DNA from 4 places in the Aliivibrio sp. SR45-2 genome. Region 3 is predicted to be linked to each of the others. Evidence: predicted binding sites of a transcription regulator. Region 3 holds the regulator's gene; each other region holds the start of a gene.
What was found. The regulator PurR, encoded in region 3, represses purine synthesis genes. The targets are predictions, from matches to a motif close to TNANGNAAACGTTTNCNTNA.
Positions count from the first base shown of each region.

Region 1: a site for PurR is predicted at 2,110-2,129, ahead of glyA (serine hydroxymethyltransferase). Genes of this name have one in related genera too.
Region 2: a site for PurR is predicted at 2,271-2,290, ahead of folD (bifunctional methylenetetrahydrofolate dehydrogenase/methenyltetrahydrofolate cyclohydrolase FolD). Genes of this name have one in related genera too.
Region 4: a site for PurR is predicted at 1,593-1,612, ahead of pckA (phosphoenolpyruvate carboxykinase (ATP)). Genes of this name have one in related genera too.

Region 1 is NZ_CAWPRC010000172.1:136,140-139,780, reverse strand. Features, by position in the region: gene AACV33_RS15750 (SslE/AcfD family lipoprotein zinc metalloprotease) at 1-526, opposite strand, end outside; gene glyA (serine hydroxymethyltransferase) at 813-2,063, opposite strand; gene AACV33_RS15740 (YitT family protein) at 2,378-2,986, shown strand; gene AACV33_RS15735 (MliC family protein) at 3,059-3,385, opposite strand; gene AACV33_RS15730 (ABC transporter ATP-binding protein) at 3,509-3,641, opposite strand, start outside.
Region 2 is NZ_CAWPRC010000171.1:3,309-6,949, forward strand. Features, by position in the region: gene AACV33_RS14985 (DUF4136 domain-containing protein) at 1-406, shown strand, start outside; gene AACV33_RS14990 (protein adenylyltransferase SelO) at 451-1,908, opposite strand; tRNA gene AACV33_RS14995 (tRNA-Arg) at 2,018-2,094, opposite strand; gene folD (bifunctional methylenetetrahydrofolate dehydrogenase/methenyltetrahydrofolate cyclohydrolase FolD) at 2,358-3,215, shown strand; gene AACV33_RS15005 (PrkA family serine protein kinase) at 3,404-3,641, shown strand, end outside.
Region 3 is NZ_CAWPRC010000156.1:6,761-10,401, reverse strand. Features, by position in the region: gene torR (two-component system response regulator TorR) at 92-790, opposite strand; gene torD (molecular chaperone TorD) at 1,022-1,669, shown strand; gene purR (HTH-type transcriptional repressor PurR) at 1,994-2,995, shown strand; cyclic di-GMP riboswitch class I at 3,159-3,241, shown strand; gene AACV33_RS11380 (TfoX/Sxy family DNA transformation protein) at 3,370-3,641, shown strand, end outside.
Region 4 is NZ_CAWPRC010000011.1:52,838-56,478, reverse strand. Features, by position in the region: gene hslR (ribosome-associated heat shock protein Hsp15) at 83-484, shown strand; gene hslO (Hsp33 family molecular chaperone HslO) at 575-1,450, shown strand; gene pckA (phosphoenolpyruvate carboxykinase (ATP)) at 1,794-3,419, shown strand; gene AACV33_RS00460 (AsmA family protein) at 3,624-3,641, shown strand, end outside.

The DNA of each region.
Region 1 (3,641 bases), on a different contig from region 3:
CTGAATAGATCTCTTGAATATCAATAGAATCAAAGTCATCTAAACAAATGCGATCTTGATGCTCACATGTGGAAATGGATTGTAGAATTTTCGTTACGTTAACCCCTTTACTGTCTTGAAGATCAAAAGAAGCAGGCACGATTGTATTAACCAAATCGATTGATTTAACCTTAGGAAAAGAAGCTTTAAAACGACCTAACTCTACCGCACCAAAAGAACAGTTAAATTCATTCCCTTGTTTAACGGTAAATGTACTTGTATTTTTATCTAAAACTACGCCGTTACAGCTGACTTCACCGGAAACGGTTTTACCCGAAGCCATCAAGGTACCAACGTATGTCACCGGAGGAATAATATCCGTTGGCGGTATCGGTTCTGGCGTTGGTTCAGGATTAGGCTTTGGAGGTGTCACCGAACCACCGCCAGTTCCTACATCAGGAATCGGTCCTGATGTATCTATATTCTCGTCATTACACCCAGCAAGCAGCATCGATATTAACGACGCTAATAATAATTTTTTACTCATGACTCAACCTTTTAAAAGTGCCGAAACTAATCGTCCAGTTCACTAAGGCCGAAACATATCACATTTATTTTCACTCAATCTTATAAATAATACAGAAATAGAATCAAAATCATGAATGTGAATTATATTTACATTGAATTACTGAATGTTATGTAGTTATCTTCTCCCATATGAACATTAATCACATAAAGAAATACAACCCTCAACAGTTCATTAAATTTTAGGCAATAAAAAAGGCCAACCTATAACAGGCTGACCTTTTCAATTTTTAAAACTGAATTAAAAATTAAGCGTATACAGGTAGACGCTTACAAATTTCTAATACTTTCGCTTTTGTTGCTTCGATAACAGACTCATCACCCATGTTGTCTAGAATGTCACACATCCAGCCAGCAAGGTTCTTCGCGTCTTCTTCAGAGAAACCACGACGAGTAATTGAAGGAGAACCAACACGGATACCAGAAGTAACAAATGGGCTACGTGGATCGTTTGGTACTGAGTTTTTGTTAACGGTAATGTTAGCTGAACCCAGAGCCGCATCGGCTTCTTTACCAGTGATGTCTTTGTCGATTAAATCAACCAAGAACAGGTGGTTTTCAGTAGAGCCTGAAACGATGTTGTAACCACGAGCAAGAAACTCTGCAACCATTGCTTTTGCATTAGCAACAACACGAACTTGGTATTCTTTAAATTCTGGTTCTAGTGCTTCTTTAAATGCCACCGCTTTACCAGCGATAACGTGCATTAGAGGGCCACCTTGACCACCAGGGAATACTGCTGAGTTCAGTTTCTTGTAAAGATCTTCGCCTTCGTTAGAAAGAATAAGACCACCACGAGGACCAGCCAATGTTTTATGCGTTGTTGTTGTTACTACGTGAGCGTGTGGTACTGGGTTAGGATAAACACCAGCAGCAATAAGACCCGCTACGTGAGCCATATCTACGAAGAAGTAAGCACCAACTTTGTCTGCGATTTCACGCATACGCGCCCAATCACATACTTGAGAGTAAGCAGAGAAACCACCGATGATCATCTTAGGTTTATGTTCTATTGCTAGCGCTTCCATTTCTTCGTAGTCAATTTGACCCGCTTCATCAATACCGTAAGGAATGATGTTGTAAAGCTTACCAGAGAAGTTTACTGGAGAACCGTGAGTTAAGTGACCACCGTGAGCAAGGCTCATACCTAACACGGTATCGCCAGCGTTTAGTAGTGCCATGTAAACGGCATTGTTCGCTTGAGAACCTGAATGCGGTTGTACGTTTGCGTACTCTGCGCCAAACAATTCACATGCACGGTTGATAGCCAGTGTTTCCACTTTATCAACGAACTCACAGCCACCGTAGTAACGCTTACCAGGGTAACCTTCAGCATACTTGTTTGTTAGTTGTGAACCTTGAGCTTCCATCACTCGTGGGCTAGTGTAGTTTTCAGAAGCAATCAGCTCGATATGCTCTTCTTGACGTACCGTCTCTTCCTGGATTGCTGCAAACAAGTCTGCATCGTAATCTGCAATGTTCATATCACGCTTAAGCATCTGTATCTCCTGACTCAGATAAATATAAAACCCAAAAATAGCCCAATGACGCAAACGATTACGTCACTAGCCTTAACTGGTCGTTATTCTACATAATTTGATCTGGATCAGATAGCCTCAATTGTACTTTTCTTTGTTATTTTTGTTGGGGATTACTCATTATCAACATGAAAGATATTCATTAAGTGTCAATTTTTAGCTTTACACTGTGTAAAGGGTTAACTACAAACTACGCCGGATATTTGTAGCCAACAGATTGCATAAAATCCATCTCACCCTATGCTAGCCTGCATTATTTTGTTGGTATCGATATTATGGAAAAAATCAAACACACTCACAAAGAAGATGTCATTGCGATTTTAACAGGGACATTTTTAGTCTCTCAAGGGATCTTCTTTTTGCAAGCCGCTAATTTATTAACAGGCGGAACGACAGGCTTAGCATTGCTGTTAAGCCAAATGACAGACATCAGTTTTGGGGTTTTATACTTTGTATGTAACCTCCCTTTTTATGCGCTAGCTTGGAATCGATTCGGTAAGAAGTTTGCACTAACAAGCTTAATTTCAGGTGCACTCGTTTCTATCATGACCGATCATCTAAATATGATGATTTCAGTTGACCATATTAATGATATTTATTGTGCAGTTGCTGGCGGTTTATTGATGGGGTTAGGTATGCTGATATTATTTAGACACCGTTCAAGTCTTGGTGGCTTTAATGTCTTATGTTTATTCATTCAAGAGAAATTTGGCATTTCAGTGGGCAAGGTTCAAATGGCAATTGATTTCTGCATTTTAAGCGCCTCTTTCTTCTTTATTACGCCTTCGTTATTACTGATTTCCGTTCTTGGTGCTATCGTATTAAACATTGTGCTTGCAATGAATCACAAACCAAATCGTTATATTGTGACTTACGGGTCGTAGTTTCCTCATAAACAAAAGTGACATGAAATGGCCATGTAATGTCAACTACGTGGCCATTTTCAGATCCAACAATTACTGTATTACGGTGCACTCTTTAAGAACAACGCGACCTAACTCAAGAATTGCAGAATCCCCCTTCCCATGAAAGACAATCGTCTTACTCACATCAGGCATTCCATCATCTGAAATGTATTTCATCCCTGATGCTGATACTGCTCTTTTTAATGCATAATCTTCTTTTGGTAATTGCAGCAACGCTTTATCCTCATTAAATGTTATTTGAAAATTACGTCCTGCTTCGCACGTATAGTGCACGGGTTGTGCCGTTCCCATATCTGGCATCGTCGTCGAACAACCAGCAAGCGTCATCACAGCAGCCAAAGCGAATAATTTTTTCATACCTTCCTCAATCGTTTTATTTTTACTGATTATAGAATAAATGAACTCAAAAAAGAGGGTTCAAAATAGATATTTATTCAACTCATCCGTTAAATAACAGCCACTACTCCCCCCTGATATCTGTTATTCATATAGGTGACAAGCAACATCATGCTCAGCACTATCAATACACTGTCTTTGTGGTTCTATCTCAACGCATCTTTTTTCAGCTTTTGGGCATCGAGTCGAAAAACGGCACCCTTTAGGCGGGTTAATT
Region 2 (3,641 bases), on a different contig from region 3:
GCACCCTACAATTAGTGCTAACTTTTTAAATAAAGAATTAAATAACAGAGACATAGAACAACGATTCTCACAAGCATTGAAAGCATCCCTAGAACAAAAGGGATACTTATTTACAGATAATGTTAGTAACGCAGATTTTTATATTGGTTATGGCTTAGGAATAGAAGAAAACATTAAAGATATGGCCATTCTAGAAAAAACAGGCTTATTAACGGGAATACAACCAATAGGTATTGATGATAATGATGACTCACAAAAAGCGAGTATCTTTATTGCCCTCTTTTTACCAAATCAGCCTTATCAACAATGGTCAGTGTTAGCTCAAGGCTATACAAATACTGACAATACGTACTCTGTAGATGAAGTCACTGAACTGATGCTCCATGATCTAAAAGAGAAGCAATAAATATCAGATGAAAAATAAGCAGCTAACCTAGCTGCTTATTTCCGTTATGACGAACAACTTATTTCCATTTTCTTACCCCAACTCGGAGGTAAATTCGCATAATGTTCAAATTCAATATGTTCATCAAAAGGCGACCGAAGCAATAAACTCAAAGCTTCTAGTTCGCTATAGTCCCCTTCTTGTGCTTTATCTATCGCTTGCTGTGCTAGGTAGTTTCGAAGAATATATTTAGGGTTAACTTCTCGCATTTTTTTACATCGAGAGGCCATTGTCTCATGCTCTTTCTCACAACGAGTTACGTATAAACTAACCCATAATTTCGCCGTATCTCGATCGATAAATAAATCAATAATCGCTTTCTCATTATGAGTATCAACATTTGATAACTCTCGTAAAAAACGCGTGTAATCCACCGAATTTTGAGACAATAATTCAAACATTGATTCAAATAATCGACTATCTCCGTCTTGCTTTGTTATTAGCCCTAATTTTTGTCTCATTAATTGACTAAAATAACCATGTAATTGCACTTCGTATTGTTCTAGCGCTTGATCTAAATCGACCTTATCAATCAGTGGAGATAAAGCATGAGCAAGGGCAGATAGATTCCATAAGCCAATTCTTGGTTGTTGATTAAATGCATAGCGTCCTTGATAGTCAGAATGGTTACAAATGTATCCCGGTTCATAATCATCAAGAAAGCCAAAAGGGCCATAATCAAATGTTTGCCCAATGATAGACATATTGTCCGTATTCATTACACCATGAGCAAAACCCACCGCTTGCCAATGTGCAATCATCTTAGCCGTACGATCAACGATCTCATTAAACATAGCGGCATAAGGATTATCATTATCTAAGCAATCTGGAAAATGCCATTCAATGACTTTGTCCGCTAATAATTTATGTTCCCCCAATAAATTCGAATAAAAGAGATGCTCAAAATGACCAAAGCGAACATGAGTTTCTGCCACACGAAGTAACAATGCTCCGGTTTCATATCCTTCTCGATAAACAGGCGTATCGCTACCCATCATCCCTAACGCTCTTGTGGTAGGAATACCTAATCCGAACATCGCTTCGCTGCACAAATACTCTCGAATCGTCGATCGTAATACCGCTCTCCCATCCCCTGAGCGAGAATAAGGTGTTCGACCAGCCCCTTTTAAATGAATATCAAAACTGGCACCGGCTTTATCTTTGATCTCAGCCAGTAATAACCCCCGACCATCACCTAAATCAGGATTGTAACTGCCAAATTGATGCCCAGCGTATTTCATTGCCAAAGGAGAAAATTGAGACGGAACAACCTCTCCAGAAAAACCAGATAATAACTCAGTATCTGCCGCAGGATCTAAAGGCAAATTAAACCGTTTAGCGAGTTTTTCATTCCACATTATCCAATGGACATTGTTTAACGGTTGTGGCGGTACATGAGTAAAGAGAAGTGGAGGAAGCTCAGAATAACGAGTACTAAGTGAAAGGGAATTCCAAATCGACATCATTTAATCCATTAAAAGTAAATTAAGCTAACGCTAACATATTAAAAATGGATATGACAGATATGAAAAAAGCCGCAGTAACTTTTCAGTTATTGCGGCTTTTTCAATTTGGTACGCCCTGAAGGATTCGAACCTTCGACCACCTCCTTAGAAGGGAGGTGCTCTATCCAGCTGAGCTAAGGGCGCTCTATGGGGTAGGATTATACGAATATACGAAACTAGATCAATCCTTTTCTATCATTATCTCACTGAGTGCTGAAAAAAAAGGCATATTGTCTATTCTTTGATTCAATATATACATATTACATTGATTTAAAGGTGCTTGTTATTGGTTCGACGATTTATCATCTTCAAAAACAGCAAAAAGCAAACGTTTGCGTTGTAGCTATTATTATTTAATTCTGAGACAATGCGCACGTCAATCAGTCCAAGCCCTTGAAAGGATCACTATGACCGCTCAAATTATCGATGGAAAACTTATTTCTCAAACTGTTCGCTCTGAAGTCGGTGCTCGTGTAAAAGCCCGCATAGAGGCCGGACTGCGTGCTCCTGGTCTAGCCGTTGTTTTGGTAGGACAAGATCCTGCGTCTCAAGTCTATGTAGGAAGTAAACGCCGTGCCTGTGAAGAAGTTGGATTCGTATCAAAATCTTATGATTTACCAACCACGACCACAGAAGCGGAATTGCTGACATTAATTGATACACTAAATCAAGATCCTGAAATCGATGGTATTTTGGTTCAGTTACCTCTTCCTGCAGGAATGGATAGCACTAAAATTTTAGAGCATATCGATCCAGAAAAAGACGTCGATGGATTTCACCCGTACAACGTAGGGCGTCTATCTCAACGTATTCCAAAATTACGTTCATGCACACCAAAAGGCATTATCACTCTACTTGATCGCTACAATATTCAAGTTCGAGGGATGCACGCTGTTGTCGTTGGGGCCTCAAATATTGTTGGTCGCCCGATGACCCTTGAATTGCTTCTTGCTGGTTGCACCACGACGACTTGTCACCGTTTCACAAAAGATTTAGAGCATCACATTCGCCAAGCTGATCTTGTTGTGGTTGCGGTAGGCAAACCAAACTTTATCCCTGGAGAGTGGATAAAAGAAGGCGCTGTTGTGGTCGATGTTGGTATTAACCGTCTAGACACAGGTAAGCTCATTGGTGACGTTGAATTTGATGTAGCCAAAACAAAAGCAAGCTATATCACTCCCGTTCCTGGTGGCGTTGGTCCAATGACCGTAGCAAGTTTAATTGAAAACACATTATTGGCTTGTGAGCAATTCCACAGCAAATAGTCATTAAACCTATTAATCAAAATATCAATTAGCGGACTTTATTAAGTTCGCTTTTTTTATACCTGCGTGTTGCCGCATTTCTCGATCAATTTTTATTCTATTTTCGGTTTTTTCTTGGACAAAATAAGGGTTTAGTTACTAACCTTAAGATGTGTAATAAAAAAAACGGATGACAAGAGGAAATGGATATGAGTATTTTTGACCACTATCAAGCCCGTTACGAAGCGGCAAAAGATGAAGAGCTTTCACTGCAAGATTTCTTATCACTATGTAGTCAGGACAAAAGTGCTTATGCCAATGCAGCAGAAAGACTTTTATTGGCCATTGGTGAGCCCGAAGTCATTGACACAGCTCTTGATCCTCAGCTTAGTCGTATATTCTCAAACCGAGTGATTTCTCGCTATGAGACATTCAAAGACTTCTATG
Region 3 (3,641 bases):
TAATTATAACGATTGCATTATAGGTATAAAAAAAGCCGCTCAAATAAGAGCGGCTTTAACATTATCTTTTTTATCGATGATTAAACTAAAATCAATCACCAGCAAACATGTACCCTTCACCATGAACAGTAACAAATATTTGAGGATTTTTTGGATCCACTTCCATTTTGGCACGCATTCGCCTGATCAAAACGTCAATCGTTCTGTCATTTGGCGCATCAACACGGTGGCTGATCATATTTAAAATACGTTCACGTGATAATACCGTGTTCGGATAAGACGACAAAGCAACTAATAGCTCATATTCGGCTTTCGTTAACTTAACTGGCTCACCATTGTTCGATAAAGCACGACGTTGAATATCAAACGTCCATTCCCCGAAACGAATTAAATTTGATTCATCTAATTCTACGGGTTCATTTGCTAATGACATACGCCAAAATAGATTTTTAACTCGGACTAAAAGCTCACGTAACTCCACAGGTTTTGTTACGTAATCATCCGCACCCATCTCTAAACCTACGATGCGGTCAATACTATCAGTTCGTCCTGTAACTAAAATAATACCAATATTAGACTGGCTGCGTAATTCACGCGCCAATAATAAACCATCCTCTCCTGGTAGGTTTATATCAAGCATAATTAAATCAACTTTTTGTTCAGCCAAAACAGTTCGCATTTCTGCGCCCGTTTCAGCCTCGCTCACTTGATATCCCTCGGCTTCAAAATAGCCTACAAGCTTAGAGCGAGTTACCACTTCGTCTTCAACAACTAAAATGTGATAGCTCATAATTTTCTCTTTTTTTTATGGTTATTAGGATGGTTCTTATTACATTCTATTCATATATTGTAATAATGCCAATTCTCAATTGATATTTCTGTATATTATTTGATTCAGAACAAATCTTGTCGCGTATTAATCTTTGCTAATATCTTTATACACCCTGTTAATGATAGGTGCTATTCCTTTTCACACTTATGCCGTACAATTATTTAGTCAATTTTTTGGAGCTTATTTTACATGAACGAACTAAATGCATTTAATGAACAACGTGCTGAAATTTATTGGTGGTTATCTAGCCTATTTGCACACGAGCTAACTAAAGAGCAATTAGAGCAGTATAACAGTTTTGAGATTCGTACCTTTTTAACGAACCTTTCTGAAACTCCAGAGCTAACCGACTCTATTTCTTCGATTGTAACAAAATTGAATGAATTACAAACACGCGAAGATGCACAGCTTGAACTATCGGCTGACTTCTGTGAAGCGTTCTTAGGCTCTGATAAGAACAGTGCGCTTCCTTATGCTTCAATGTATTTAGATAAATCACGCCTTCTTAATGCGAAACCGGCACAAGATATGCGTGATTTATTAGAAAAATACAACATCACTCAAAAAGCTGAATTCAATGAACCTGCAGATCACATTGCTATTGAGTTAGATTTCTTAGGCAATCTAATTGTCATGACGAATCAGCAAACAACGGAACCAGAATTCGAGCAATTCATGGCCGCACAACTGCAATTTATTAACGAGCAGTTATTATCTTGGGCGCCACGTTTTAACCAACTTTGTTCTGAACGAGATACATTTGGCTTCTATGCTACCGTTACTCACTTCCTTGTTACGTTCTTAGAATTGGATGTGAAATTCCTAGCGGGCGAATAACAAAAGCATGTACAACTGGTAAGATAAGTTAACAATAGTGTGATATATATCAAAACGACTATTAAAATTTATTAAATCAGCAATTGTTTGCGCTACGCTTTATAGATAAAATGTGAACGCAAACGATAAAATTTGAATATCAATGAAAACCGCATTTATCGCGGTTTTTTTCATTTATACCACCTAGATTATTCTCTAATCTACTATTGGTAATATACTCACAGGGCCTATTTACCTTCCAACAATCTTTATTAAAAAATAAAGAGAGACTTTGACACTATTGTTGGAACATAAATAGCCCCTTAATAAATTAAGGCTTTTAATATGGCTACCATTAAAGACGTTGCGAAACTTGCTTCTGTTTCGACAACCACCGTTTCTCATGTAATTAACAAAACTCGATTTGTTGCAGAAGCAACTCAAAAACGAGTATGGGAAGCCGTTGAAGAACTAAACTATGCACCGAGTGCCGTTGCTCGTAGTTTAAAGTGCAACACAACTCGAACTATCGGCATGCTAGTTACCCAGTCTTTTAATCCATTTTTTGCCGAAATGATGCACGGTGTTGAGAACTACTGTTACAAGCAAGGTTACACATTATTTATGTGTAATACCGAAGGTGATCTAGATAAACAAAAGCACTACCTTCGTATGCTGGCAGAAAAACGTGTCGATGGCTTATTAGTTATGTGTTCTGATCTAAATGAACAGTTATTAGCACAACTTGAAAAAAACACAGAATTACCAATGGTAATCATGGACTGGGGTCCAGATAGCCCTCATACCGACAAAATTATTGATAATTCTGAAGAAGGTGGTTATTTAGCAACAAAACACCTGATTGAAAATGGACACACAAAAATTGGCTGTGTTACCGGTCAGCTTGATAAAGCAACCTGTAAAGAACGAATTCATGGTTTCTACAGAGCTTTATCTGAAGCAAATTTAACGTCAAATCCAGATTGGATATTTGAAGGTGATTTCGAGTGTTCTTCTGCCTCTAAATCTGTTGAAAAAATGCTACAGATGGAAGATAAACCAACTGCATTATTTTGTTTTAACGACATTATGGCATTAGCGGCTATCAGCAAAATTCAACAAACTGGCTTACGTGTACCTGAAGATATCTCAATCATTGGTTACGATAATATTGAACTTTCTGCATATTTCTCTCCACCATTGACGACGATTCACCAACCTAAACGTCGCGTTGGTAAGACAGCCGTTGAAATATTGTTGGAACGAATTAAAGATAAGCACCATGAAAGACGCATTTTTGAAATGCATCCAGAAGTGGTAACTCGGAAAAGTGTCCATAAGTTGTAACAATGAGTGATGCATTAATCATAAATATGCAAGTGAAAAAATATTTATTTATTTAAAACTTGAACTGGCATAACAGAAAATCATTCCTATTTTCTGAACCAATGTCACATAACTTACAAGTGGACAACATTTCATCTTATTGATTACTATATCATCTTAACTGTCACGAACAGGGCAAACTGTGCGAAAGCTCAGGACGCAAAGCTTCCGGCCTACGTATTTATATAAGGTAGCGGGGTTGCCGATGGCAGGTATTTATATCTGCACATTGTTAATTTTTACTTAGAAATAACAATGTGTGGTTTTGAACTTGCTACTATTTCCTCGGGCTCAGTTGTTTAGTGACATAGACTTACTAACCGAGAATTATTGCAATGGATAAACCAATACTAAAAGATTCACTTCGATTACTTTCCTCTCTAGGAAAAATCACTTCACGCTCCATGTTTGGCGGCTTTGGTGTTTTTATTGATGACACAATGTTTGCACTTGTTGTTCAGGACAGACTGCATTTGCGAGCAAGCGATAACACTATTAATTTATTTAAAGACCAAGGTTTTGAACCTTACGTTTATAAAAAACGTGGTTTCCCCGTGGTAACTAAATATTTTGCTATTTCACCTGAATGTTGGGATGAACCTGATTC
Region 4 (3,641 bases), on a different contig from region 3:
TTTGATTAATTCGTGCCAAAAGATTGAAAAATAATTTACAGCCACCATCTTAGTTAGCTGAGATAAGACATAGGTATCCATCATGAGTTCAAAATCCAACACTATTGAAGGTGTAAGACTTGATAAATGGCTCTGGGCAGCTCGTTTTTACAAAACACGCTCAGTGGCACGCAATATGGTTGATGGCGGTAAAGTTCATTATAATGGCCAGCGTGCAAAACCAAGTAAAATTATCGATCTTGGTGCGGAAGTAAAGCTTCGCCAAGGGAATAATGAAGAGATCACCGTGATCGTCGAGATCATCTCCGATCAACGCCGTGGTGCTCCCGTTGCACAAACTCTTTACAAAGAAACACAAAGCAGTATTGAGCGTCGTGAAGAAAATGCGAAATTACGCAAATTAAACTCCCTTGGGAGCCCGCATCCTGATAAACGTCCAGATAAAAAACAACGACGTGATATCATGAAGTTTAAGCAACAATAACTGACTTTCTTCTTTATTTACCTTTTCTCAAGGTTATAGCGGCTATAATAGCGATAACTGTAACCTCTAATACAATTGCTGGAGTATTTCATGGCAAATAACACATTGCATCGTTACCTGTTTGAAGATTTATCCGTTCGTGGTGAATTAGTTCAATTAGATGATGCTTACCAACAAATTATTTCTAGCAAGGAATACCCAAAGCCAGTACAAAACTTATTGGGTGAGCTATTAGTTGCAACCACATTATTAACCGCCACGTTGAAATTTGAAGGATCGATTACGCTTCAACTTCAAGGTAATGGTCCTGTCTCTCTTGTGGTTATTAACGGTGATAACGATCAAAAAGTTCGTGGCGTTGCTCGCTTTGAAGGCGAAATTGCTGACGACGCGACATTACACCAACTAATGGGGAAAGGTTATTTAGTTATTACTATCTCACCTAAAGACGGCGAACGTTACCAAGGTGTCGTTGCTCTTGAAGGGAAAGATTTAGCCGAATGTTTTGAAGGATACTTTGAGCGTTCTGAACAATTAAAAACTCGTTTATGGTTACGTCTTGGGGAATTTGAAGGCAAACCACACGCTGCGGGTATGCTACTTCAAGTCATGCCTGATGGGACTGGCTCTTCGGATGATTTTGAGCATTTAGAGCAACTAACGGATACCGTTAAAAACGAAGAACTCTTCAGCTTAGAAGCGGAAGATGTACTTTACCGTTTGTATAACCAAGATAAAGTTCAGTTGTTTGAACCTCAAAACGTTGAATTTTTCTGTGGGTGTTCTCGTGAACGCAGTGGCGGCGCCATCATTACGATTGAACGTTCAGAAGTGGATGACATTATTGCAACTGAAGGCAAAGTGTCTCTTCATTGTGATTACTGTGGTACCAGTTACGACTTTGACAGCATTGATGTTGCTCATCTTTTTGAAGAAGCCACGAAAGGTAATGACACGGTTCATTAATTCTTCATACAGAATAAGTTCTTTATTTTGTTTTAAAGCCAGCCATTAGGTTGGCTTTTTTTATGGTTTTTTTTGATGCAAAGCACATTTTTGATCCCACTTATCCACACTTAATTTTGATTAAATAATAATCAATTGCATCTAGCGCAATCGATTTCATTAAGAGTAGAATAGACATATTGCTATTTTGTGATGGTGATTAAATAACCCGTACCACTTTGTGGTTATTTCATGATATGACTCCCTGTTTTCAATTTACCGCGTTGGTAGCATGGGTAGCAGTAAACAATATTAAAATAATTAGAATATTAAAATCCCTACAAAATTCCTTTAAGGAGCACCTATGACTGTAATGGAACACAAAAAGGCTGCACAACTTGATCTTTCTCAACACGGCTTAAGCAACGTGACGGAAGTTCTTCGTAACCCTAGCTATGACGTACTTTTTGAAGAAGAAACGCGTCCTGATTTAGAAGGTTATGAACGTGGTGTAATGACAGAACTTGGCTCTGTTGCGGTAGATACTGGTATTTTTACCGGTCGTTCGCCAAAAGATAAATACATCGTAAAAGATGAAACAACCAAAGATACCTTGTGGTGGTCTGATCAAGGTAAAAATGACAACAAAGCCATTACCCCTGCAGTCTGGGATGATTTAAAAGCGCTTGTTACAGAACAACTATCAGGCAAACGTTTGTTTGTTATTGATGGCTTCTGTGGTGCAAACCCTGATACTCGCCTTAGTGTTCGAGTTATCACGGAAGTCGCATGGCAGGCTCACTTTGTGAAAAATATGTTTATTCGCCCAACGGACGAAGAATTAGAAAGTTTTGAACCTGATTTTGTCGTCATGAATGGCGCAAAAGCAACCAATCCAAATTACGAAGCACAAGGGTTAAACTCTGAAAACTTTGTTGCCTTCAACTTAACAGAGCGTGTTCAAATCATCGGTGGTACTTGGTACGGCGGTGAGATGAAAAAAGGCATGTTCGCAATGATGAATTACTTACTTCCATTAAAAGGCATTGCGTCTATGCACTGTTCAGCTAACGTAGGTAAGGAAGGCGATGTTGCTGTATTCTTCGGCTTATCAGGTACAGGTAAAACAACCCTATCAACGGATCCAAAACGTCAGTTAATTGGGGATGATGAACACGGTTGGGATGATGATGGTATCTTTAACTTTGAAGGTGGCTGTTACGCGAAAACCATTCGTTTATCTAAAGAAGCTGAACCGGATATTTTTAATGCCATTCGTCGTGATGCACTATTAGAAAACGTAACCGTTCGCAATGATGGTTCGATTGATTTTGATGACGGTTCTAAAACAGAAAACACCCGTGTTTCTTACCCTATCTATCACATTGATAATATCGTTAAACCGATTTCAAAAGCAGGTCATGCAAACAAGGTTATTTTCTTAACCGCTGATGCATTTGGTGTTCTACCTCCTGTTGCTAAATTAACGCCAGAACAAACGAAATATCATTTCTTATCCGGTTTTACCGCTAAATTAGCCGGTACTGAACGTGGCATTACAGAACCAACACCAACATTCTCTGCTGCTTTTGGTGCTGCGTTCTTAACACTACACCCAACACAATACGCAGAAGTATTGGTGAAACGTATGGAAGCGGCTGGTGCAGAAGCTTACATCGTAAACACAGGTTGGAACGGCACAGGCAAACGTATCTCAATTCAAGATACGCGTGGTATCATCGATGCAATTTTAGATGGTTCTATTGATAATGTAGAAACGAAAAACATTCCAGTCTTTAACCTTGAAGTACCGACATCACTACCAGGTGTTGATACCTCAATTCTTGACCCTCGTGATACATATACAGACCCACTACAATGGGACAGTAAAGCGGAAGATTTAGCACAACGCTTCATCAAAAACTTTGCTCAATACACAGATAATGACGAAGGGAAAGCGCTTGTAAAAGCAGGTCCTCAGCTGGATTAATCCGCCTTACATGTAAATCGTTTTTATTTAAGCCCTTCATTCGAAGGGCTTTTTTTACCCATAAATAGGCCAATAACAATAAAGCTTGATTCTATTTTCCTCGAAATCGTGATTACTCTTGAGTAAACAACGACAATAACTTGATTGAACCTGTTTTTTACTCCACTCTTTCTGTTCATCTATTTTTCTTATTGGAGTTAATCAATGTACACCACGTTGAAA